2 linked regions of the Luteipulveratus mongoliensis genome follow. The protein of the gene in region 1 interacts with the protein of each later gene in a pairwise test. Links are inferred from orthologs where the notes say so. Each region holds a gene or a part of one and is shown on either strand. Other genes may lie near its edges. The genes, in order: VV02_RS07900 and ndk.

Region 1 (11,089 bases):
GTCGCTGTGCGGCTGCTGGGCCTGCTCCGCGGCACTCATGGATGTCCGGTCCTCCATCGACGCCTGAACGACGTCGTCGTGATCGATGTCCGCTTCCGATGATAGGGCCGAAATCACAACGGTGTCATTCATGGTTGAGGCGTTTGGGACTGATGTGACGGCTGTGGCCAATGAGGCGTTGAGGTCACTCACCCCGCGACGATACGGCACCAACCAGGTCACCGTGGGGCGCCGGGAGCGACTCGTGACCGAGCCCACGTACCTCGTTCGCGTCGCCCTCGTCGTCCGCCTGGACCTCTGCGTTCGCGGCTTCGTCCGCGGCGGGCTCGGTGTACGCCGGCACGTCGCGCAGGCTGACCAGGGCGACTGCAGCGGTGATGACGAAGACCACCACGGCGATCGCTGATGCGATCACCAGGCCCGAGCTGAAAGCGTCCCGCGCGCTGCCCATCAGCGCTGCCGAGGTGCTGGACGGCAGGTGCTTGGCGACGTCCACGGCTCCACCGATGGAGTCGCGCGCCTGGGCCTGCTGGTCCGAGCTGAGACCGTTCGGCACCGCGATGCCGGAGCGGTACACGACGGCGCTCAGGCTGCCCATCAAAGCGATACCGAACGCGATGCCCATCTCGGCGGCGGTCTCGGACACCGATGCGGCGGAGCCGGCCTTCTCCGGCGGCGCCGAGCCGACGACCAGGTCGATGATCAACGCGACCGGGAACGCGATGCCCGACGGCACAGAGCGCGAAGCCGACGACCAGCGGGAGCGGGCTGTCGCCGTACCCGGTGGCCAGGGTTGCCACCCCGATCACGACGAAGCCGACCGCACTGACGAGCAGTCCACCACTCATGATGTACGCCGGCCGGATGCGCTGGGCGACGCGCGGCGCCGACAGCGAGGCGCCCACCATCAGCAGCTGCACCGGGACCATCCAGGCGCCGGACGCGAGCGGGCTGAGCCCGAGGACGAGCTGCAGGTACAGGGTGGTCAGCAGGAACGTGCCCGCCATGACGAGGCCGCTGACGACGTTGATGCCGAGCGAGACGGAGAAGCGGCGAATCCTGAACAGTCGCACGTCGATCAGCGGGTGGGTCAGGCGGCTCTGGCGGCGGATGAACAGCACGCCCATCGCGACACCGAAGGCTGCCACGAGGACGGGCACCGACTCGAAGCCGTGCCGCGCGGTCTCCTTGAGGCCGTACACGACCGGCAGGATCGCGGTCAGGCTGAGGGCCACGCTGGTGATGTCGAGGTGCCCCGGGTTGGGGTCGCGGTACTCCGGCAGCAGAGCCGGCGCGGCGATGAAGAGCAGGACCATGACAGGCACGGCGAGCAGGAACACCGAGCCCCACCAGAAGTGCTGCAGCATCACACCGGCGGTCAGCGGGCCGACGACCATGCCGCCCATGAAGCAGCTCATCCAGACGGCGATCGCCATCGCGCGCTGCTGGGGCCGCTGGAACATGTTGCTGATCAGGGCGAGGGTCGACGGCATCAGCGTGGCGCCGGTGACGCCCATCAGCGCGCGGGCCACGATGAGCATCTCGCTGGAGGTGCTGTACGCCGCCAGCACCGACGCGGCGGCGAAGCCGGCCGAGCCGATCAGGAGCAGCTTGCGGCGGCCGACGCGGTCGCCCAGCGTGCCCATGGTGACGAGGAAGCCGGCGACCATGAAGCCGTATGCGTCCATGATCCACAGCTGCTGAGTGCTGCTGGGCCGAAGGCTCTCGGCCAGGCTCGGGAGCGCGAGGTAGAGCACGCTCATGTCGATTGACAGCAGCAAGGTGGGCAGTGCCAGCACCGCGAGCCCCACCCACTCCCGTGTGGTGGCGGCCGCCGGGGCGGTCTTGGTCGTGATGCTCATGTCGCCTTCTCCGTTGTCTCTCGTCATGCCCAGATCGGAACGGGCTCTGCGTGCCCTCACCACCTCCACGAACGGGCTGTCCCGGATGCGACAGACCACGACGAACAATCTCGGCGGGTGTTGCTGACGCTAGCGGGCTTGAGTCCTAAAAAACAACTACTTAGTCATTTTTAGTTACTCCAGTGCTACTCTCGTTGGCATGGCTACGCACCGTTCGTACGACGACAGCTGCGGTATGGCGCACGCGCTCGACCTGGTCGGTGAGCGCTGGTCCCTTCTGGTGGTTCGCGAGCTGATGCTCGGACCGCAGCGCTTCACCGACCTCAAGGACGCCCTGCCCGGCATCAGCCGCAACGTCCTCACCGACCGGCTGAGCGAGCTCGCCGAGTCGGGCATCCTCATGCGCACCCAGCTCGCGCCGCCGGCCGCGTCCAAGGTCTACGAGCTGACCGAGTGGGGCTACGAGCTCGAGCCGATCATCAAGGCGATCGGCCGGTGGGGCGCGCGTTCGCCGCAGCACCGACCCGATCTGCACCTGAGCGTGAGCTCGGCCGTGCTGTCGCTACGCACCAACTTCGACGCAGGTGCGAGCGGCGGGGTCGACGCGTCGTACGGCCTCGTGCTCGACCAGGACCACTTCGCCATCTGGATCTCCGACCAGGAGCTGGACATCCAGCGAGGCGACCCGGACTCACCGTCGGCGACCCTCACCACGGACCCGATGACGTTGGCCGGGATGCTCTACGGCGGCCTGCCGCTGACTGACGCGGAGCGTGGCGGTCAGGTGACGATCGACGGCAACCGAGCGGCCGTACGCCGTCTGGTCGGGCTGTTCACCCTGCCGGAGAAGGCCGCGGTGCCTGCCTGACTGGCGCGTCGTCCGAACGGCGAACGGTGCGTGCGGAATCCACCGCTCCCGTCCTCCCGGTGACACGGTGACTCGACAGGGCCGATCACTGCGAGAGGGACACTATGAGCCACACCATCAACGGACGTTCGGTGCGACTCGGCATCGCCGGCCTCGCGTTCTCAGCGGTAGCGCTTGCCGGGTGCAGCTCTGACTCGGACGGATCCGCCACGGAGGGCGCCGCTTCCAGCAGGAGCCAGCCCAGTCGTACGGCATCCTCGGCGAGCGCGCCGGCGTCCCGGTTGGATGTCATCCGGCAACGCAAGGTGATGACGGTCTGCACGACAGGCGACTACCGGCCGTTCACCTATCTGGACCCGAAAACCAAGCAGTACCAAGGCATTGACGTCGACATGGCCAAGAGCCTCGCGACCTCACTCGACGCTCGGATCCAGTGGGTGCCGACGACGTGGAAGACGCTGATGCCCGACTTCACCACGAAGTGCGACATCGGGATGGGCGGCGTCTCGATCTCGACCGAGCGAGCCCAGCAAGCGTTCTTCAGCGAGCCGGTCCTCACCGAGGGCAAGACGCCGATCACGTTGTGCAAGAACGTCGCTCGCTATGACACGGTCGCTGAGATCAACGCTCCAGGCGTCCGGTCGATCACGCCCGAGGGCGGCACCAACGAGAAGTTCGCGCGGGCGAACTATCCGCGGGGGACGGTGACGACGTGGAAGGACAACAACACGATCTTCGACCAGATCATCGCGGGCAAGGCTGACGTGATGACGACTGATGCGTCGGAGACCGTCTGGGTCGCGCACACCCACCCGCAGCTGTGCGCAGTGCACCCGGAGAAGCCGTTCAACTTCAGCCAGAAGGCCTATCTCGTGCCACGGGGCGACACGGTGTTTCAGGAGTACGTCAACCAGTGGCTGACCACAGCCCGCCACGACGGCACCTGGTCCAAGGCGACCAAACCGTGGTTCGGAGCCACGACGCTGTCCTGATTGTGGCAGCCGTGGAGTCTTCTGCCGGAAGCGTGTCGCATCCGGCGTGCGCCGTTCGTAGACCAGGTAGAGGCGGGCACTCGGCCGCGCCCTGAACGAGGAGCAGATATGACGGAATACCTCATCTACTTCAACCAGCAGTGGGTGGGCGACCACGACGAGGAGTGGTTCCGAGGACGCGCACCGCTGGCCAAGGCCGTCGTCGACGAGATGAGGTCGGCGGGCGTGTACGTCTTCGCCGGTGGACTGGTCGAGGACGTCGACGAGGCCGTCACAGCGGACGCCACCAGCGGCACGGTGCTCTTCACGGACGGTCCGTTCGCGGAGTCCAAGGAGCACCTGGGCGGGCTCGCGGTCGTAGAGGTGCCGGACCTGGACGCCGCCAAGGTGTGGGCCGGCAAGCTCGCCGTGGCGTGCGGCTGGCCGCAGGAGGTACGCGAGTTCGGGTCGCACCCTGACGCGGGCTGAGCCCGACGCGGGCTGAGCCCGACGCGGTCGGTGGCTCCCAGTGCGGGCCGGACCTGGGGGCCCGAAGGACCAGCGAGTCGCGTCAGGCCATGGAGTCGAGGATGGCGGTGATGTCCTCGCGCGTCGTCCGGGGGTTGACGATCGCGAAGCGGGCCAGCGTCTCGCCCTCGTGCGAGGTCGGCACGACGAAGCCCTCCTGCCGCTCCAGCAGACCGTCGGACCACGCGTGGTAGTCCTGAGTCGACCAGTCGAGCCGGCGGAAGACCAGCACCGAGAGATCGGCATCGCGCACGACCTCGAGGTAGTCCCGTCGGCCAACCTCGGCCTCGGCGAACCGCGTGATCTCGAGCGTCTGCTCGATCGCGGTCGTGTAGGCGTCGGTGCCGTTGGCCACCAGCGAGAACCAGAACGGCAGCCCTCGCGCGCGCCGGGTCAGCCCGACGGAGTAGTCCGTCGGGTTCCAGTCGGGTGCGTCGTTGAGGACGTCGAGGTACGACGCGTGCTGGGTGTGCGCGACGCGTGCTAGAGCCGGCTCGCGATAGAGCAACGCGCAGCAGTCGAACGGCGCGAACAGCCACTTGTGCGGGTCGACGATGAAGGAGTCGCACCGCTCGACACCGGTGTACTTGTCGCGGACCGACGGCGCGGCCAGCCCGGCACCGCCGTACGCACCGTCGACGTGGAACCAGATGCCGAACTCCTCGCACACATCAGCGATCGAGTCGAGGTCATCGATGACGCCGAAGTTGGTGCTGCCAGCTGTCGCGACGACGGCGAAGAATGTCTCGGGACCGTTGTCCTCCAACACCTTTCGCAGGTTGGCGCCAGTCATCTGCATGCGGTCGTTCATCGGCACCGGCACCTGCTCGGCATCCATCACCCGGCAGGCGGTCGCGATCGAGGAGTGCGAGCCGACGGTCGCTGCGATGCGATAGGGGCGTACGCCCTCGGCCGCGTGCTCCCGCGCGGCGGCACGAGCCGTGACGAGGGCGGACAGGTTGCCGATCGTGCCGCCCTGCACGAAGGAGCCGCCGGCCTCGTCCGGGAGGCCGACCAGGTCGGCGATCCAGCGCAACGCCTGGTTCTCGGCGTACACCGCGCCGGCGCCCTCGAGCCACGAGCCGGCATAGATCGACGAGGCGCCGACCACGAGGTCGAACATCGCGGCCTCACGGGTCGGCGCGCACGGGATGAACGATAGGTAGCGCGGGTGGTCGGTCGACAGGCAGGCGAGCGCGAGATGCTCCTCGAACAGCTGGAGCGCGGGTCGCCCGCCGCGGCCCTTGGCCGTGATCGCTCCGCCGGCCACCGCGTCGAGATCGGCCTTGGTCGCCGAGCTGTCGAGAGGCACCGGGTCGAGCGCGAGTCGTTCGGCGGCGTAGCGGAGGATGTCCTCGCCCAACGCCTTGGTCTCATCGGTGAACCCATGCACGCCCGGAGTCTAGGCCGACCGGATGGAGAGCCAAGACCAGTCGTCCTGCGAGGCGACGATGCCGGCTCGGACGAGCCTGCGAGGCGACGATGCCGGCTCGGACGAGCCTGCGAGGCCGACCGGAGGAGAAGCTGAGCCCGTCGATACATTGGCCCTCATGCCCGCACGGCCGCTCACTGAGCTCGTTCACCCCAGCTGGGCGGCTGCCCTCGCCCCCGCGCAGGATCACCTCACCCGACTCGGGGAGTTCTTGCGCACCGAGATCGCCGATGGGCGGCCCTACCTACCCGCAGGCGAGCACGTGCTGCGCGCCTTCGGCCGGCCGCTGGACGACGTACGCGTCCTCATCGTCGGTCAGGACCCCTACCCGACCCCGGGCCATGCCGTCGGACTGTGCTTCTCTGTGGCCCCAGACGTACGGCCGGTGCCGCGCAGCCTGCAGAACATCTACGCCGAGATGGAGTCCGACCTCGGCCTCACCAAGCCCGAGCACGGCGACCTGTCGCGGTGGGCCGACCAGGGCGTACTCCTGCTCAACCGCGTGCTCACCGTCCGACCCGGCGCCCCCGGGAGCCACCGCGGACAGGGCTGGGAGCACGTCACCGCCACCGCGATCAGTGCGCTGGTCAACCGTGGTGGTCCGCTCGTCGCGGTCCTCTGGGGTCGCGACGCCCGCAACCTGGCACCTCACCTCGGGGCGATCCCGCGGATCGAGAGTGCCCATCCCTCTCCGCTGTCGGCTCGCTCCGGCTTCTTCGGCTCGCGACCCTTCAGCCGCGCCAATGAGCTGTTGGAGCAGCAGGGAGCCGGCCCGATCGATTGGTCCTTGGCATGACGTTGTCTCCTCGCCCCACACCCGACCGCGTCTGGCAGCGGTTCGTCGCGATCGGCGACTCGTTCACCGAGGGCATGAGTGATCCGTCGCCCAGCGATCCGGACTCGTACGTCGGGTGGGCCGACCGCCTCGCATTTCGCCTTGCCGCGCGAAATAGCTTGGAGGACAAGCCTTTTGGGTACGCCAACCTCGCCATCCGTGGTCGGCTGCTCGCCGACGTGGTCGGGCCTCAGGTCGAGACGGCGTTGGCGCTGAGCCCGGACCTCGTGAGCATCGTGGGCGGCGCCAACGACTGCCTGCGACCCAGCGTCGACCTCGACTCCGTCGCGGACCGCCTCGAGGACGCGGTCGCACAGGTCCGGGCCACCGGGGCCGACGTCATCCTCGCGACCACTGCGGACCCGGTCGACGCGCCGGTCCTGAAACGAGTTCGTGGCCGGCTGGCCGTCCACGCCGCCAATCTGTGGGGCATCGGTCAACGACAGGGCTGCTACGTCCTCGACCTGTGGACGATGCGGCCGCTGCGCGACCCGCGGATGTGGGCGCCGGACCGTATCCATCTGACGACGGGCGGCCACCAACGCGTGGCGGCCCAGGCGGCCTGGCTGCTCGGACTGCCCGACGACGGCTTCGACTGGCGAGCGCCACTACCTCCGATGGCAGCACCGACCAAGATCGAGGCAGCCCAGGCGAATGCGGCGTGGACTCGGACCCAGCTCACTCCATGGGTCCAGCGTCGAGTGCAGGGCCGCAGCTCCGGCGATGGCCGGCAGCCAAAGCGTCCAGATGTCGCTCCGATCCCGCCGGTCAGCCAGAGCCCTCGGACCTAGCGACCGTCGCACGCGCGCCATCATCAGCTCGCTCCGTCGCTGACGCACAAGGCCACCGCTGACGCACAAAGCCACCAGGACGAGTCACGGACCGCGCGTCGGAGCGGACATAGCCACGGACCGTGCCGTTATGCCAAGACTGCCGTCCAGGTGCCAGCTGACCTCAAAGGGCGTGACGGTCGCGGTCAGGACATCGCGGTGCGCGATCGTGTGGTGCCGCCGGCAGAGCAGCGCGGAGTTGAGCAGGCTGGTGCGGCCTCCGGCGTACCAGGGTTGGACGTGGTGGACCTCGCAGAAGCTGGGCGGCCGATCGCAGCCCGGGAAGGTGCAGCACCGGTCTCTGGCGACGACCGCGGCCCGGAGCCCATCCTTGACCAGGCGTTGCTCCCGCCCGACGTCCAGCGGTTCGGAGCGGGAGCCGAGGACCATCGGGATGATGTCCGCGTCGCACGCCATCCGCCGGATCGTGCCAGCATCGATCGTGTCGCCCAGACTCGTCACCCCCAACCCGCCACCGCCCTGACCACCACGGCTACGGCGGCCGGCGGTGCCTGCGTCCCGGCCTGCGGTGCCTGCGTCCCGGCCGGCGCTGGTTGCGGCTGCCTGGGCGTTGCCGGTGGCCTCGGCACGCAAGTCGTCCAGATCCATCGTGACCACCAGCTTGGTCGTCGAACCATGCGAGGTGGAGGTGTCGGCGGATGTCGCCAGATCAATCAGGTCCATGAACGCATCCGCGCGGCGCTTACCCGGACTGCGCGGATCCGGGGAAGAGGCCCCGGTGTCGGGGTCGATCACCGGTCGCGGGGCGGCACCGGCCTGGATCGCAGCAACCAACCGTGCCGCGTTCGCCGGCGCCAGATCCACGATGAACCGGCGCAACCCGCCCGGCAGATCCGACCACGACAACTCCTCGACCCGCTCCAGAGCTGCGTCATCACGCTCGAGCCGGTCACCGGCATACGTCGCGACCAACCACCGCGACAGATGCCGCAGCTCTTTAGCCCCACCACCAGCCGCGGCGACCTGCAAGAAGTAGGCCAGGCACTCAGCCCGGGCGAAATCGGGCAGCACGGGCAGGATCTTGGCCAGCTCCCGCAGACTCACCTGCGCCGCCCGTGGACTGCACTCGGCCGTCGCGACTGCATCGCGCAGCAGAACGTTGTCCGGGTCGTTGACCGCCGTGGCCACCGCCGCGACCCGGGACGCCTCCCCCGGCTCGACTCGTCCCGCGTGCGAGGCCACCCACTGGGCAGGGCTGGCCGCCTGCGACTCACGAATGACGCCCCGCTGCAGCGCCTCCGCCGTGGCCATCACCAGGCACGCCTCCGCCCGGTCGGTCACCTGACCCAGCAGCTGCACCACACCGGCCAGCTCAGCCGACCCAACCTGGTGCAACGAAGACGGCAGCGCGCCCAATGCCTCGACAGCGGAGGCGACGGCGCGCACCGCGTCGGCTGCTGGACCGGGTGGGACCCGGTCCAGCAGCTCATCGCGCACCTGCGCAGTCGCCTCGGCCATGCCGAAACCGTACACGTGTTCGCATCTCTCGACAACCTTCAAAGGCGCCGAATCTTCTTTATTACCAACATAATTCGTCAATGTGACTTGTCCACATCCCCCTCGCGCGACCTCGGACTGTCCACAGGGCAAAGAGCTCCGGAGGCACGCCTGTGGACAGCCGGGGCGTCCAAGCGTCGACAGTCGCGGCGACACGGGCGATCGCATCGACGAAGCCATCCCCGCCCCCGTACGCTCAGAGCCATGAGCGCTCTCCGCACCGGCACGGCCGTCCTGACCGCCACGACGCTCGCTGCCGGCCTCAGCGGCTGCGGCGACGACGACAAGCCCGCGGGGCGTACGAAGGTGGTCACCGTGCTCGCAGCGGCGTCGCTGACCGAGGCGTTCGGCGACATCAAGAAGAAGGTCGAGGCCGAGCACTCGGACGTCGAGGTGCGAGTGAGCTTTGCGGCGAGCTCGACGATCGTGCAGCAGGTGAACAATCACGTGGACGCCGACATCGTCGCCCTCGCGGACGAGAAGGCGGGCAAGACGCTCAAGCCGGACGCCATCAAGGGCGCGAAGCCCACGCTGTTCGCCACCAACCAGCTCATGATCGCCACGCCGGCCGACAACCCCGGCAAAGTCGCCGACCTCGCGAGCCTGCAGTCCGGGTCGATCGACACCGTGCTCTGCGCGCCGCAGGTGCCGTGCGGCCGAGCCGCCAAGTCGGTGCTCGACAAGGGCCACGTCAAGCCGCACGTCGTGTCCTACGAGCAGGACGTCAAGGCCACCCTGTCCAAGGTTCGCCTCGGCGAGGCGGACGCAGCGATCGTCTACGTCACCGACGTCGCTGCCGCGGGCAAGTCGGTCCACGGCATCACGATCAAGCCGGACCAGAACGTCACCACTCGCCTCCCGGTCTACTCCCTCAACAACGACGAGGCGACCAAGGCCTTCCTCGACGCGCTCAACTCCTCAGCAGGCCGCAAGGTGTTGACTGACAGGGGCTTCGGCACCCCGTGAGGCAACGGCACGACCATCCGGCCCGCAGCCTGCTCGCGCTGCCGGCCGTCCTGGCGCTGCTCCTCCTGATGCTCCCGCTCATTGCGCTGCTGATCCGGGTCGACTGGCCGCACCTGTGGACCCACCTCGGCACCGCGGACGCCGGCGCGGCCGTACGACTGTCGCTGCGGACCACGCTCACCACCGTGGTCCTGTGCGCCGTGCTCGGCACCCCGCTCGCCTGGCTCCTGTCACGCTCATCGGGTCCACTGCTCCCTTGGCTACGCGCGCTCGTCACCGTGCCGCTCGTGCTGCCGCCGGTCGTCGGTGGCGTGGCGCTGCTGATGGCGTGGGGGCGCGAGGGCGTCGTCGGCGGACCGCTGTCCGACTGGTTCGGCTGGACGATCCCCTACTCCTGGGTGCGGGTCGTCCTGGCCGAGACCTTCGTGTCGATCCCGTTCTACGTCCTCGCTGTCGAGGGCGCGATGCGTTCACTCGATCGGCGGTACGACGACCTCGCGGCCACGCTCGGCGCCTCACCCCTGCGGACCTTCCGGACCGTCGCGGTTCCGCTCACCCTCCCCGGCATCGCGGCCGGGGCGACGCTCGCGTGGGCCCGGGCGCTGGGCGAGTTCGGGGCCACGATCACCTTTGCCGGGTCGTTCCCCGGTCGTACGCAGACCGCCCCTCTCGCGGTCTACCAGGCCCTGGAGATCGATCCAGACGCCGCGACCGCCCTCAGCATGGTGATGCTCATCGTCTGCGTCGTCGTGCTGGCGCTCCTCCGAGGCCGGTGGTGGCGATGATGCGGATGGCTGGGGTCGCCCGACGCGAGGACTTCACGCTCGACGTCGAGCTCGATGTCGCGCCTGGCGAAGTGGTCGCGATCCTTGGCCCCAACGGCAGCGGCAAGACCACGCTGATCAACACCATTGCCGGCCTCGGCGGTCTGGCCGAAGGCACCCTCACCGGACCGAATGCCGTCGCAGTGGAATCGGATTCGGTCTGGGATGCTCCCGGCGAGCGCCGGTGGGTCACGCCCCGGGACCGCCACGTCGGGCTCGTTCTGGCGAACGCCCTGCTCTTTCCGCACCTCACGTGCCGGGACAACGTGGCGTTCGGGCCGCGCTCGCGCGGGGCCGCCCGCAGTGCTGCCCGAGACCGGGCGGCCGACGAGCTCGCAGCGGTGGGGCTGGCCGACCGCTCAGGGGCGCGACCTGCGCAGCTGTCGACCGGTCAGGCCCAACGGGTCGCACTCGCTCGTGCGCTGGCCACCAGCCCGGGCGTACTCCTCCTCGAC
Region 2 (11,048 bases), 2.2 Mb from region 1 along the record:
TGGGATCTCGCGCGCCGACGACGACGGCAACCGGTCGACGTACCTGCTCCTGGGCTGCGTGCTGGCTGTGATCTCCCTGCTGACTTCCGGTGCATTGCGTCGACCTTGGGGAGTCACCCTCGGTTGGCTCGTCCAGGCCGCTACCCTCGCGTTTGCGTTCATCGTTCCCGCGATGGTGATCGTCGGAGTGATCTTCGGCGCCCTGTGGGTCACTGCCCTCTTCCAGGGCAACAAGATGGACCAGCTGACCCGCGACTACACAGGGAGTTCTGCATGAGCTGGTTCGAGGCCATCGTCCTCGGCATCGTCCAAGGCCTCACCGAGTTCCTCCCGATCTCCAGCTCAGCGCATCAGCTGATCACGGCGCGACTGTTCTTCGACAACGACGGTGGTGGGTCGGCGTTCACCGCCATCAACCAGCTCGGCACCGAGGCCGCGGTCCTGGTGTTCTTCCGCAAGGACATCGTCCGGATCATCAAGCAGTGGTTTCTCTCGATCCTCGGTGACGTGCCCACGTCCGACCCTGACGCGCGGATGGGCTGGCTTGTCATCCTCGGCAGCCTCCCGATCGGCATCCTCGGTCTGCTGTTCCAGAACTGGATCGATGACACGCTGCGCAACCTCTGGCTGACCGCATCGATGCTGCTCGGCTTCGGTCTGGTGATCGCCTACGCCGACTCGCGTGCGAGGCAGCGAAAGACGTTGGCGAACCTCGATTCTCGTGACGGTGTGGCGTTCGGGTTCTGGCAGTCGCTCGCGCTGATTCCCGGTGTCTCGCGCTCCGGTGGCACCATCGCCGGTGGTCTGTTCATGGGCTACACGCGTGAGGCCGCGGCGCGCTACTCGTTCCTCCTGGCCATCCCGGCCGTCCTGTCCTCGGGACTGTTCAAGATCGTCAAGATCGGCGAGGACGACCCCAACCCACCCTGGGGTCAGATCGCGATCGCGACCGCGCTCGCGTTCGTCGTCGGCTACGTCGTCATCTCGTGGCTGATGCGCTACATCTCCAGCCACGACTTCAAGCCGTTCGTGATCTACCGCGTCATCCTCGCGCTGGTGATCTTCGGCCTGCTGATCGGCGGCGTCGTCGAAGCAGGTGCGCCCCCCGCGTAGCCGCGGAGGGCCCCGGATAGGGTCTCCACCGTGACTGCACAGATCGAGCGCTCCCTGGTCATCGTCAAGCCCGACGGCTACCGCCGCGGACTCACCGGGGAGGTGCTGCGCCGCATCGAGGCCAAGGGCTACACCTTGGTCGCCCTCAAGGTCGAGACCGCTGACAAGGCCCGCCTGGCTCAGCACTACGCCGAGCACGAGGGCAAGCCTTTCTACGAGCCGCTGGTGGACTTCATGTCGTCAGGCCCGGCGACCTTCGTGGTCATCGAGGGCCAGGACTGCATCAAGGGCTTCCGCTCCTTGGCTGGAGCGACCAATCCGACTGAGGCTGCGCCGGGTTCGATCCGTGGCGACCTCGGTCGCGACTGGGGTCTGGCCGTTCAGCAGAACATCGTCCACGGCTCGGACTCAACGGAGTCCGCCGAGCGCGAGATCGGGATCTGGTTCCCTCAGGGCTGATCGTCAGGTGGCGAGGGCGTCGTCCACGCCGGTGATGGCCAGCTCGAGCAGGTCGGCGAGCTGGTCCCGCTGCGCTGAGGTCAGCCGCTCGAGGACGTCCGACTCCACGACGTCGGAGTTCTTCACGACCTGCTGGAACATCTGCCAGCCGGCCTCGGTGAGTGTCACCAGGACGCGGGTGCGCTTCTCGAGGTCGGGGGTCCGCTTGATGAGGCCGCGATCGGACATCTTGTCGAGCCGATGCGTCATCGAGGACGGTGCGACCGCTGCGGCGCTCGCCAGCTGGGTCGGTGTCATGACCGTGCCATGAGGTGCGGTCGCCAGCTGGGAGATCACGCCCCACTCGCCGCCGGACAGGCCGACATCGGTCAGCGATTGGGTGTACCACTGCGACAGGCGGCGGTGCAGTCCGTGGACCGCCGTGATGACGCGTTGGACGTCTTCACTGCCGCCGGCCTCGACATAGGCGGCGACCTCGGCCTCGTAGCGCTCGCGCTCGGTAGGCCCGACCGCCTTCTTGCGTGGCGTCATGGCTGGTCAGTGTGCCACCACCGAGCCTGGGTCACGAATCGAGCGCGGCTCGGCGCAACCTCGCCTTGACCACGGGGATGGCGGGAGGGCTCGCACTCAGCTCTCGAATGCCGAGGGATACCAGGCGTTCTGCAAGGTCTGGCCGGCTTGCCGCATCACCGCATACGGCTACCTCGACGCCCGAGCGCACCTCGCGGCAGACGATCTCGATCAGGCGCAGCACCGCGGGGCTGCCGGGGTCCAGCAGGTGTGCGACGCCGCCATTGCCGCGCTCGGCGGCCATGACGTACTGGGTGAGGTCGTTGGTGCCGATACTGACGAAGTCGAGACGCCTGGTGATCTCCGCGGCGGTGAGAGCCGCGGCCGGCACCTCGATCATGACGCCGACCTGCAGGTTGTCCGGTCGCCCACCGACCCGCTCCGCGGCCTCGTCCAGTCGCGAGAGCGCCCAGTCCACCTCGTCCGGCGTCGTCACCATCGGGAACATCACCCGCATCGGGCTCGGCGCCTCAGCCGCGGCCCGGCAGACCGCCTCGAGCTGGTCGACGAGCGCCCCTGGTGCGTCCTCGAAGGCGCGCAGCCCGCGCCGTCCGAGGAACGGGTTGTCCTCACGGGGGAGGGGCAAGTACGACAACGGCTTGTCCGCGCCGACGTCCCAGGTCCGGATGGTCATCGGACCGCCGAGCGCCCGCGCGACCTCGACGTACGCCTCCGCTTGCTCCCGCACGGACGGCATCTCTCCCCGGTCGGCGAACAGCAGCTCCGTACGCAGCAGCCCTGCGCCATCTGCGCCGAGCTCAGCGGCGGAACGCGCATCGGCGACGGACGCGATGTTGGCCATGACGTGCACCGTGGTGCCGTCCGCGAGTACGACAGGCTCATCAGCGTGGGCGACCGCGTCGTCGCGCTCGCCGGTCCGGTCCCGCACGAGCCGCTCGAACTCCTGGGTCGTGGCTTCGTCGGGCCGGGCGACGAACCGTCGTGATGACGCGTCGAACGCCACGACGTCTCCCGTAGCGACGCCCTCGGCCTCGTGGACGTCATCGATGAGCGGGATGCCGCGTGCCCGGGCGAGCAGAACGCCATGCCCGGTCGCACCACCGGACCGGGTGACCACGCCGATGATCTGCGTTGCATCGAGCGCGGCCGCAGTGGCTGGGTCCAGCGTCTCCACGACCAGGACACCCTGACCGTCAGGCACGTCATCGAGAGGCACACCCGAGAGCGCGGCCAGCACCCGGTCGCGGACGCTGGTGACGTCCTGCGCCCGTTCACGCTGGTAGGGATCGGCGAGCCCCGCGAACTCAGCGCTCAGGGAGTCCATCCGATCGGCGTACGCCTCCGGTGCAGGCACCCCACTGTCCACAGCGGCGCGCACGGGGGTCAGCACGCCGGGGTCGTCGAGCATCGCGAGGTGTGCCTCGAACACCGCACCGGCGTCCTCGCCGAGCTGCGCAGCAGCGTCCCGCGAGAGCGTGCCGAGCCGAGCGCGTACGGCAGCCAGCGCCTCGTCGAGACGCCGCCGCTCGCCGGCAGGCTCCTGGGGCGCGTACGAGCTCAGGTCCACCGCTCGGCCCACGACGAGTGCCGGCCCGATCGCGACGTCCAGACCCGAACCACGAGTTGGCTCGGCGCTCGCAGAAGAAGGAGAGCTGGCGTCGATGTCATCGCCAAACCCTTGTGCCGCAAAGGATTCCAGCGCTCGCAGGATGTCGACTGCGCCGGATCCGGTGGACTCGACGAGCAGACGATGGCCCTGTCGCGCGTCAAGTGTCGCGACGCCGCTGAGGCTGCGCGCATCGACCGGACCACGGCCGGAGTCGAGGTTGCGGACGCGCACGTCCGCGTCATGGCCGGCGACCAGGCGGACGAAAGCGGCGGCCGGGCGGGCATGCAGACCGTGCGCGTTGGGCACCACGATCTCGGACTGGTGGTCGTACGACGGAGCGGCGGTCTCCCCGTCCGTCGCCGCACCCTCGGTCGGCTCGCCGAGATGCGACTCCTTGGCTGTGAGTCCTCGCTCGGCCTCGGCCGCGACCGCCGCGAGACCGCTGCCAGTCGAGGCGGCCACCGTGGCGGCCACCAGACCCTCGACAAGCGGCGCAGGCGTGAGTCGCACCCGTGCAACGGTGTCGGGGTCGATGAACTCCAGCGCCATCTCGGCACTCAGCACGGCGCTGCCGAGGTCGACCATCACGAGCACGCCGTCCCCGCTGTCGGCGGCGACAAGGGCCTCGGCGACGGCCACGGCGTCGGTGCCGAACGAGCCGTCGTCCAACCCGGCCGCGATGACCGTGGTCGGGCGACCGGCCTCATCGACCATCTCCGCGGCCAGCGCCACCGCAGCCTCCGCCAGCGCCCTGCTGTGGGAGACCACGACGATCCCGATCATGGGCTCGGCCTCAGCGCAGCGTGCGGGCGGCGGACTCCAGCAGCAGCGTCGTACTCGCGGCGCCGGGGTCGATGTGACCCGCGCTGCGCTCGCCGAGATAGCTGGCGCGGCCCTTCCTCGCGACCAGCGGACCAGTCGCGTCGCGACCCTCGGCTGCTGCCTTGGCAGCAGCCCCCAGCGCAGGCCCGAGGTCCGACCCGCCGGTGACCGCCTCGTCGTAGGCCGCCAGCGCGGGTGCCCACGCGTCGTACATCGTCTTGTCGCCCGGCTCGGCCTTGCCTCGTTGGAGTACGCCGTCCACGCCGGCCCGCAACGCGGCGCCCAGCTCAGCTGCGGACACATCAGACTTGCCCGCCAACGGCCCGGCGAGCCGGATGAAGAAGGTGCCGTAGAGCGGGCCGCTCGCCCCACCCACCGTGCTGACCAGTGTCATACCAGCCTTCTTGAGAAGGCTTGCGGTATCAGGGAACTCGCCGTCGAGGAGCTCGGCGACGGCAGCCGTACCGCGGGCCATGTTGCTGCCGTGGTCGGCGTCGCCGATGGCCGAGTCGAGCTCGGTGAGGTGCTCCTGCGACTCAGCCATGGTCTGTGCGAGATCGCCCAGCCATTCCACGAACCGGTCCTGAGTCGCCATCAGGCGCCCCACCTCAGGCCGGGAGTGTTGACGGGCGCGTCCCAGAGATGGATCAGGTCGTCGTCGGCCGTCTGCAGAGTCACCGAGCAGCCGGCCATCTCCAACGAGGTGATGTAGTTGCCGACCAACGATCGCGAGATCGGGATGTTGGCCTTCTCGAGGATCGTGCTGACCTCGTTGAACATGAGGTACAGCTCGAGCAGGGGAGTGCCGCCCATGCCGTTGACGAACGCGATGACGGGCTGACCGCTGCTGCGGGGAAGGTCGTCGAGGATGGGCTCCAGCAGCTGTTCGGCGAGCTCTCGCGCCGGTGCCATGGCCTTGCGCTCGCGGCCGGGCTCACCGTGGATCCCGATGCCCAGCTCGAACTCGTCGTCACCGAGCTCGAAGGTTGGCTTGCCGGCCGCCGGCACCGTGCACGAGGTGAGCGCCAGGCCCATGCTGCGGCCGCTCTCGTTGATCCTCGTCGCGAGATCGGCGACCTGGGCGAGGGGCCGGCCCTCCTCGGCGGCGGCACCGACGAGCTTCTCGAGCAGCACCGTGACACCGACTCCTCGGCGGCCGGCCGTGTAGAGCGAGTCCTTGACCGCGACGTCGTCGTTGGTGACGACCGTGCGCACCTCGACGCCGCTGTCCGCATCGGCCATCTCGGCCGCCATCTCGAAGTTCATCACGTCGCCGGTGTAGTTCTTCACGATGTGCAGGACGCCCGCGCCACCGTCGACCGCCTGCGTTGCCGCTTCCATCTGGTCCGGCACGGGAGACGTGAAGACCTCACCGGCGCAGGCGGCGTCGAGCATGCCGAGTCCGACGAAGCCGCCGTGCATGGGCTCGTGCCCGGATCCGCCGCCGGACACCAGGCCGACCTTGCCCTTGACCGGTGCGTCCTTGCGGTAGATCACTTTGTTGTCCAGGTCGACACGAAGGTGATCGGGGTGTGCGCCGGCCATCCCGCGCAGGGCCTCGACGACCACGTCCTTGGGGTCGTTGATGAGCTTCTTCATGAGTCCATGCGAGCACACCCGAACCGGCTTTGCCCAGGCTTCCGGGCTACCTGTCGTCGGAGGGCTCAGGTCGCAGGATCTGGAACGGTCAGCCGACGAGCAGTCGCCTCGAAGGCACGCACGTTTTCCTCGGCCTGGCGGATCCGCTCGCGCACTGAGTCGGGGGACTGGCTGGACTCCGGACGGGGCTGCTCGTTCCGCAGGGTGATGGCGGCCTGGAGGACGATGTTCTGGGTCGCGTGGGCGACGTTCTCCATCTCCAGCAGGAGGAGGCGCGCCTCGCGCGCGGTGGCGTCGTCGGCGATGATCGAGGCATCTGCGGCGAGGACTCTCAGCTCTTCGACCACGGCGTACGCGTCGTAGACGTTGGTGATCTCGGCCTGCGAGGGCGGTCCGTCAGGAAACATGGTGCCGGGAGTCGACCTGCTCAGGGCCTGAGACCTGGACAACGCGCTCCACGTGCCACGGACCATCGCGGCGAATGCTGTCGCTCGCTTCTCTCGCAGGTGATCCTGGACCTCGTGCACGTGCGCCGCACTGGCTGACCGCAGCGCCGTCCGGGCGGTCAGCCAGGCTCCTACCGTGCCGAGCGCGCCACCACCCCAGCCCGCCAGCACCGCCGCCAGTCCCGCGTCCATGCTTCCGAATCCTGCACCACCACCGTGCGATCTGGAGTGAGACCTCTCAGGTCGCAGGATCTGTGGCGCGACCCGACGTCGGTTGACCGGGATGGGCGCAGTAGCGCAGGGGCCCGCTGCGACCGGCGAGGTAGGCGTAGTCCCGGCCGTCGACGCGCAGGATCACCCGTCGTCCGGGAGTCAGCACGCTGGCGTACATCATCCCCTTCTCAGGACAGCCGGCTGCGCTGTCCGGCCAGGTGACCTCTTCGTCAGTGGCCACCGTCACGGCAGTCTTCGTGACCCCGAGGCGGCGGGCCAGGTCGTCGACCGCCGTACGGACAGCGGAGTTGCCGGGCTGCGTCATCGAGGTCTCCGTCGTGGTCGGTGCCGGCACACGGCCAGGTGAGTCGTCGTTCGTACCGCACGATGTCGCCACCAGCGCAGCCGCACCGAGCACGACCCAGCTCATGCCTCGCCTCATGCCGGACCTCCTGTTCCTACCCAGGTGTACGCCGTGGGCCGCCCCAAGGTTGCCCGAATGCGCCGCCCGTGATGCCCTAGAGCGCCGATTAGGGCGGAATGACGGGCCGCTGCTAGCCTGGGTCCTGCCGTAGACCGGCCGCGGATACAGAGCGCCCTGGTGGACATGCCCAGGAGCACCGCGCAACGACACAGAAACGGAGTCGCCGACTCATGCCTTTGGACACTGCCACCAAGAAGCAGATCATGGACGAGTACGCCACCAAGGACGGCGACACCGGCTCGCCCGAGGTGCAGGTCGCGATGCTGACGCAGCGCATCAAGGACCTCACCGAGCACTCGCGCCAGCACCCCCACGACCACCACAGCCGTCGTGGCCTCCTGCTCCTCGTCGGCCAGCGCAAGCGGATGCTGCGCTACCTCGAGAGCGTTGACATCGAGCGCTACCGCGCGCTGATCAAGCGACTGGGTCTGCGTCGCTGATCACCCCATGCCTTACGACCTCAAGGCGGTCACCCTCGCGGTGACCGCCTTGAGGCGTAGGAGGACGTACGACCGACGGGCCCGCATGTGAGCGGTCACCCGAGGCGTACGACCACCGAGAAGGAAGGCACACGGACAACGACGATCCGTGGTCTGCACACTTGAAGAACAGGAGGACCCATGGAGGGTCCAGAGATCACTTTCGCCGAAGCCACCATTGACAACGGCTCGTTCGGCACCCGCACCGTCCGGTTCGAGACGGGCCGCCTGGCCAAGCAGGCCGGCGGAGCAGTCCTTTGCTACCTGGATGACGAGACCACGCTGCTGTCGACGACAGCCGCTGGCAAGCACCCGCGCGAAGGCTTCGACTTCTTCCCGCTGACGGTGGATGTCGAGGAGCGCATGTACGCCGCGGGCAAGATCCCCGGCAGCTTCTTCCGGCGTGAGGGTCGTCCCGGTACGGACGCGATCCTCACCTGCCGTCTGATCGACCGCCCCCTGCGCCCGGCCTTCGTGAAGGGTCTGCGCAACGAGGTCCAGGTCGTCATCACGGTGCTCGCGCTCAACCCCGACCACCAGTACGACGTGCTCGCCATCAACGGCGCGTCCATCTCCACGCAGATCTCGGGTCTGCCGTTCTCCGGTCCGATCGGCGCGACTCGCGTCTCGCTGATCGACGGCCAGTGGGTTGCGTTCCCGAACTTCTCCGACGCGGCGCGCTCGACGTTCGACATGGTCGTCGCCGGTCGTGTTGTCGGTGACGACGTCGCGATCATGATGGTTGAGGCCGAGTCGACCGAGTCGACCTGGGACCTGGTCAAGAACCAGGGCAAGCAGGCGCCGACCGAGGAGATCGTGGCCGAGGGCCTCGAGGCCTCCAAGAAGTTCATCAAGGTGCTGTGCGAGGCGCAGGCCGACCTGGCTTCCAAGGCTGCCAAGGAGGTTCAGGAGTTCCCGCTGTTCCTGGACTACCAGGACGACGTGCTCGAGGCCGTCAGCAAGGACAGCACCGACCAGGTGCGCGCCGCGCTGACCATCGCCGCCAAGCAGGAGCGCGAGGACAAGCTCGACGAGCTCAAGGAGGCCCTCAAGGCCGAGCTCGCGGGCGAGGGCAAGCGTTTCGAGGGTCGCGACAAGGAAGTCTCCGCGGCCTTCAAGTCGGTCCAGAAGGCGCTCATCCGTGAGCGCATCCTCAAGGACAAGGTCCGCATCGACGGCCGTGGCCTGGCCGACATCCGCGCCCTGAGCGCCGAGGTCGAGGTGCTGCCGCGCGTGCACGGCTCGGCGATCTTCGAGCGCGGCGAGACCCAGATCATGGGTGTCACCACGCTCAACATGCTGCGCATGGAGCAGCAGCTGGACACCCTGTCGCCGGTGACCCGCAAGCGCTACATGCACAACTACAACTTCCCGCCCTACTCCACCGGTGAGACCGGTCGAGTCGGTTCGCCGAAGCGTCGCGAGATCGGTCACGGTGCGCTCGCCGAGCGTGCCCTGATGCCGGTGCTGCCGACGCGCGAGGAGTTCCCGTACGCCATCCGCCAGGTGTCGGAGGCGCTCAGCTCCAACGGCTCCACCTCGATGGGTTCGGTCTGCGCCTCGACGCTGGCCCTGCTCAACGCCGGTGTGCCGCTGCGCGCGCCCGTTGCCGGTATCGCGATGGGTCTGGTCTCGGCTGAGGTCGACGGCAAGACCGAGTACGCCGCGCTCACCGACATCCTCGGAGCCGAGGACGCTTTCGGCGACATGGACTTCAAGGTCGCCGGCACGCGCGAGTTCGTCACGGCCATCCAGCTCGACACCAAGCTCGACGGCATCCCCGCCGACGTGCTGGGCGGCGCGCTGACCCAGGCCCGCGACGCGCGTCTGCACATCCTGGACGTCATGAACGAGGCCATCGACGCGCCCGACGAGATGAGCCCGTTCGCTCCTCGCGTCATCGCGGTCAAGGTTCCGGTCGACAAGATCGGTGAGGTCATCGGCCCGAAGGGCAAGATGATCAACCAGATCCAGGAGGACACCGGCGCCGACATCTCCATCGAGGACGACGGCACCGTCTACATCGGCGCGACCGATGGTCCTTCGGCCGAGGCTGCGCGCGCGGCGATCAACGCGATCGCCAACCCGCAGATGCCCGAGGTCGGGGAGCGCTTCCTCGGCACCGTGGTCAAGACGACCACGTTCGGTGCGTTCGTCTCGCTGCTCCCGGGCAAGGACGGTCTGCTGCACATCTCCGAGGTGCGCAAGCTCGTCGGTGGCAAGCGGATCGACGCGGTCGAGGATGTCCTGAAGATCGGCCAGAAGGTTCAGGTCGAGCTCAAGGAGATCGACCCGCGCGGCAAGCTCTCGCTCGCCGTGGTCGAGGAGGCCGGTGCGGGCAACAACGACGCTCCGGCCACCGACGCTCCGGCCGCTGAGGCGCCCGCTGCCGAGGCTCCGGTCAACGACGCTCCTGCTGCCGAGGCTCCGGTCAACGACGCTCCTGCGGCGGCTCCGGCCGACCAGGGTGCCGACGCGCCGTCCGACGACAGTGACAGCGACTCCGAGGACGGTGGCGAGGAGCGCAAGCGCCAGCGTCGTCGTCGCGGTGGTCGTGGTCGCGGTCGCGGCAACGACGGTGGCGACAAGGCCGAGGGCGGCTCGGCCGACGCCGAGCCCGTCAACGCTGGTGCGGTGTCCGAGGACGCCTGACGGCGCAGTCTCACGCACGAACCGAAGGCCCGGCACCCCTGTGGGTGCCGGGCCTTCGGCCAGCCTGGGGCATCTGAGGAGCGACCGATCGAGCCGCTGCTCAGGTCTAGGGGTACCAAGGCGCCTGAGGAGTGACCGGTCGGGCCACTCCTCAGGTCACGATGGCATCCGGTTTGGCCACGGGTTCTGGGCTGTGACATCGGCTCATGTGGGCGGGGCCTTCCCAGGAAAGTTACGCACCGGTAACCTTGGGCCGCCGCGACCGCGAAGGATGGGCTGATGACGGGTTATCTGATCACCGGAGGCACGGGCTTCATCGGGAGGCACGTGCTGCCGCGTCTCCTCGAGGCGGACGCGACCGCTGAGGTCCATGTCCTCGTACGCGAGTCCTCGGTCTCCCGACTGACGAGGCTGGCGAGCGGGTGGCCGGGAGGTGACCGCGTGCATGCCCTCGTCGGGGACCTCACAGCACCCGGGCTGGGGCTCGGTCCCAGTGGCGCACCCATGGGGATCGAGCACATCCTGCACCTCGGCGCGATCTACGACATGACTGCCGATGCGGACAGCCAGCAGGCGGCCAACGTCGAGGGCACCTCGTCGGTCATCGACCTGGCTCTGGGGCTCGGTGCGGTGCTGCACCA

What was found.
Region 2: the proteins of VV02_RS07900 (region 1) and ndk interact in binary tests that used the Escherichia coli proteins (3 or more experiments, as listed by UniProt). The link is inferred for Luteipulveratus mongoliensis from one-to-one orthologs.

The regions. Positions count from the first base shown.
Region 1 is NZ_CP011112.1:1,646,064-1,657,152, reverse strand. Bases 4,783-7,618 are described here. They hold VV02_RS07900 (uracil-DNA glycosylase), read left to right. Parts: upstream 4,783-5,779; coding sequence 5,780-6,457; downstream 6,458-7,618. Other genes in these bases: VV02_RS07890 (HNH endonuclease signature motif containing protein), read right to left, coding at 7,372-7,618; VV02_RS07895 (SGNH/GDSL hydrolase family protein), read left to right, coding at 6,454-7,287; VV02_RS07905 (pyridoxal phosphate-dependent decarboxylase family protein), read right to left, coding at 4,783-5,622. Also shown: VV02_RS07930 (DUF3263 domain-containing protein), read right to left, coding at 1-39; VV02_RS07925 (MFS transporter), read right to left, coding at 219-1,862; VV02_RS07920 (winged helix-turn-helix transcriptional regulator), read left to right, coding at 2,062-2,730; VV02_RS07915 (transporter substrate-binding domain-containing protein), read left to right, coding at 2,835-3,722; VV02_RS07910 (YciI family protein), read left to right, coding at 3,831-4,190; more of VV02_RS07905, read right to left, coding at 4,273-4,782; more of VV02_RS07890, read right to left, coding at 7,619-8,805; modA (molybdate ABC transporter substrate-binding protein), read left to right, coding at 9,049-9,810; VV02_RS07880 (ABC transporter permease), read left to right, coding at 9,807-10,595; VV02_RS07875 (ABC transporter ATP-binding protein), read left to right, coding at 10,601-11,089. UniProt on the Escherichia coli protein: Excises uracil residues from the DNA which can arise as a result of misincorporation of dUMP residues by DNA polymerase or due to deamination of cytosine.
Region 2 is NZ_CP011112.1:3,844,831-3,855,878, reverse strand. The notes cover bases 63-2,857. They hold ndk (nucleoside-diphosphate kinase), read left to right. Parts: upstream 63-1,143; coding sequence 1,144-1,572; downstream 1,573-2,857. Other genes in these bases: ptsP (phosphoenolpyruvate--protein phosphotransferase), read right to left, coding at 2,135-2,857; VV02_RS18285 (MarR family winged helix-turn-helix transcriptional regulator), read right to left, coding at 1,576-2,103; VV02_RS18295 (undecaprenyl-diphosphate phosphatase), read left to right, coding at 274-1,113; VV02_RS18300 (DUF4233 domain-containing protein), read left to right, coding at 63-277. Outside these bases: more of VV02_RS18300, read left to right, coding at 1-62; more of ptsP, read right to left, coding at 2,858-4,495; dihydroxyacetone kinase subunit DhaL, read right to left, coding at 4,506-5,129; dihydroxyacetone kinase subunit DhaK, read right to left, coding at 5,129-6,133; VV02_RS18265 (hypothetical protein), read right to left, coding at 6,199-6,771; VV02_RS18260 (hypothetical protein), read right to left, coding at 6,818-7,234; rpsO (30S ribosomal protein S15), read left to right, coding at 7,447-7,716; VV02_RS18250 (polyribonucleotide nucleotidyltransferase), read left to right, coding at 7,897-10,407; VV02_RS18245 (SDR family oxidoreductase), read left to right, coding at 10,687-11,048. UniProt on the Escherichia coli protein: Major role in the synthesis of nucleoside triphosphates other than ATP. The ATP gamma phosphate is transferred to the NDP beta phosphate via a ping-pong mechanism, using a phosphorylated active-site intermediate.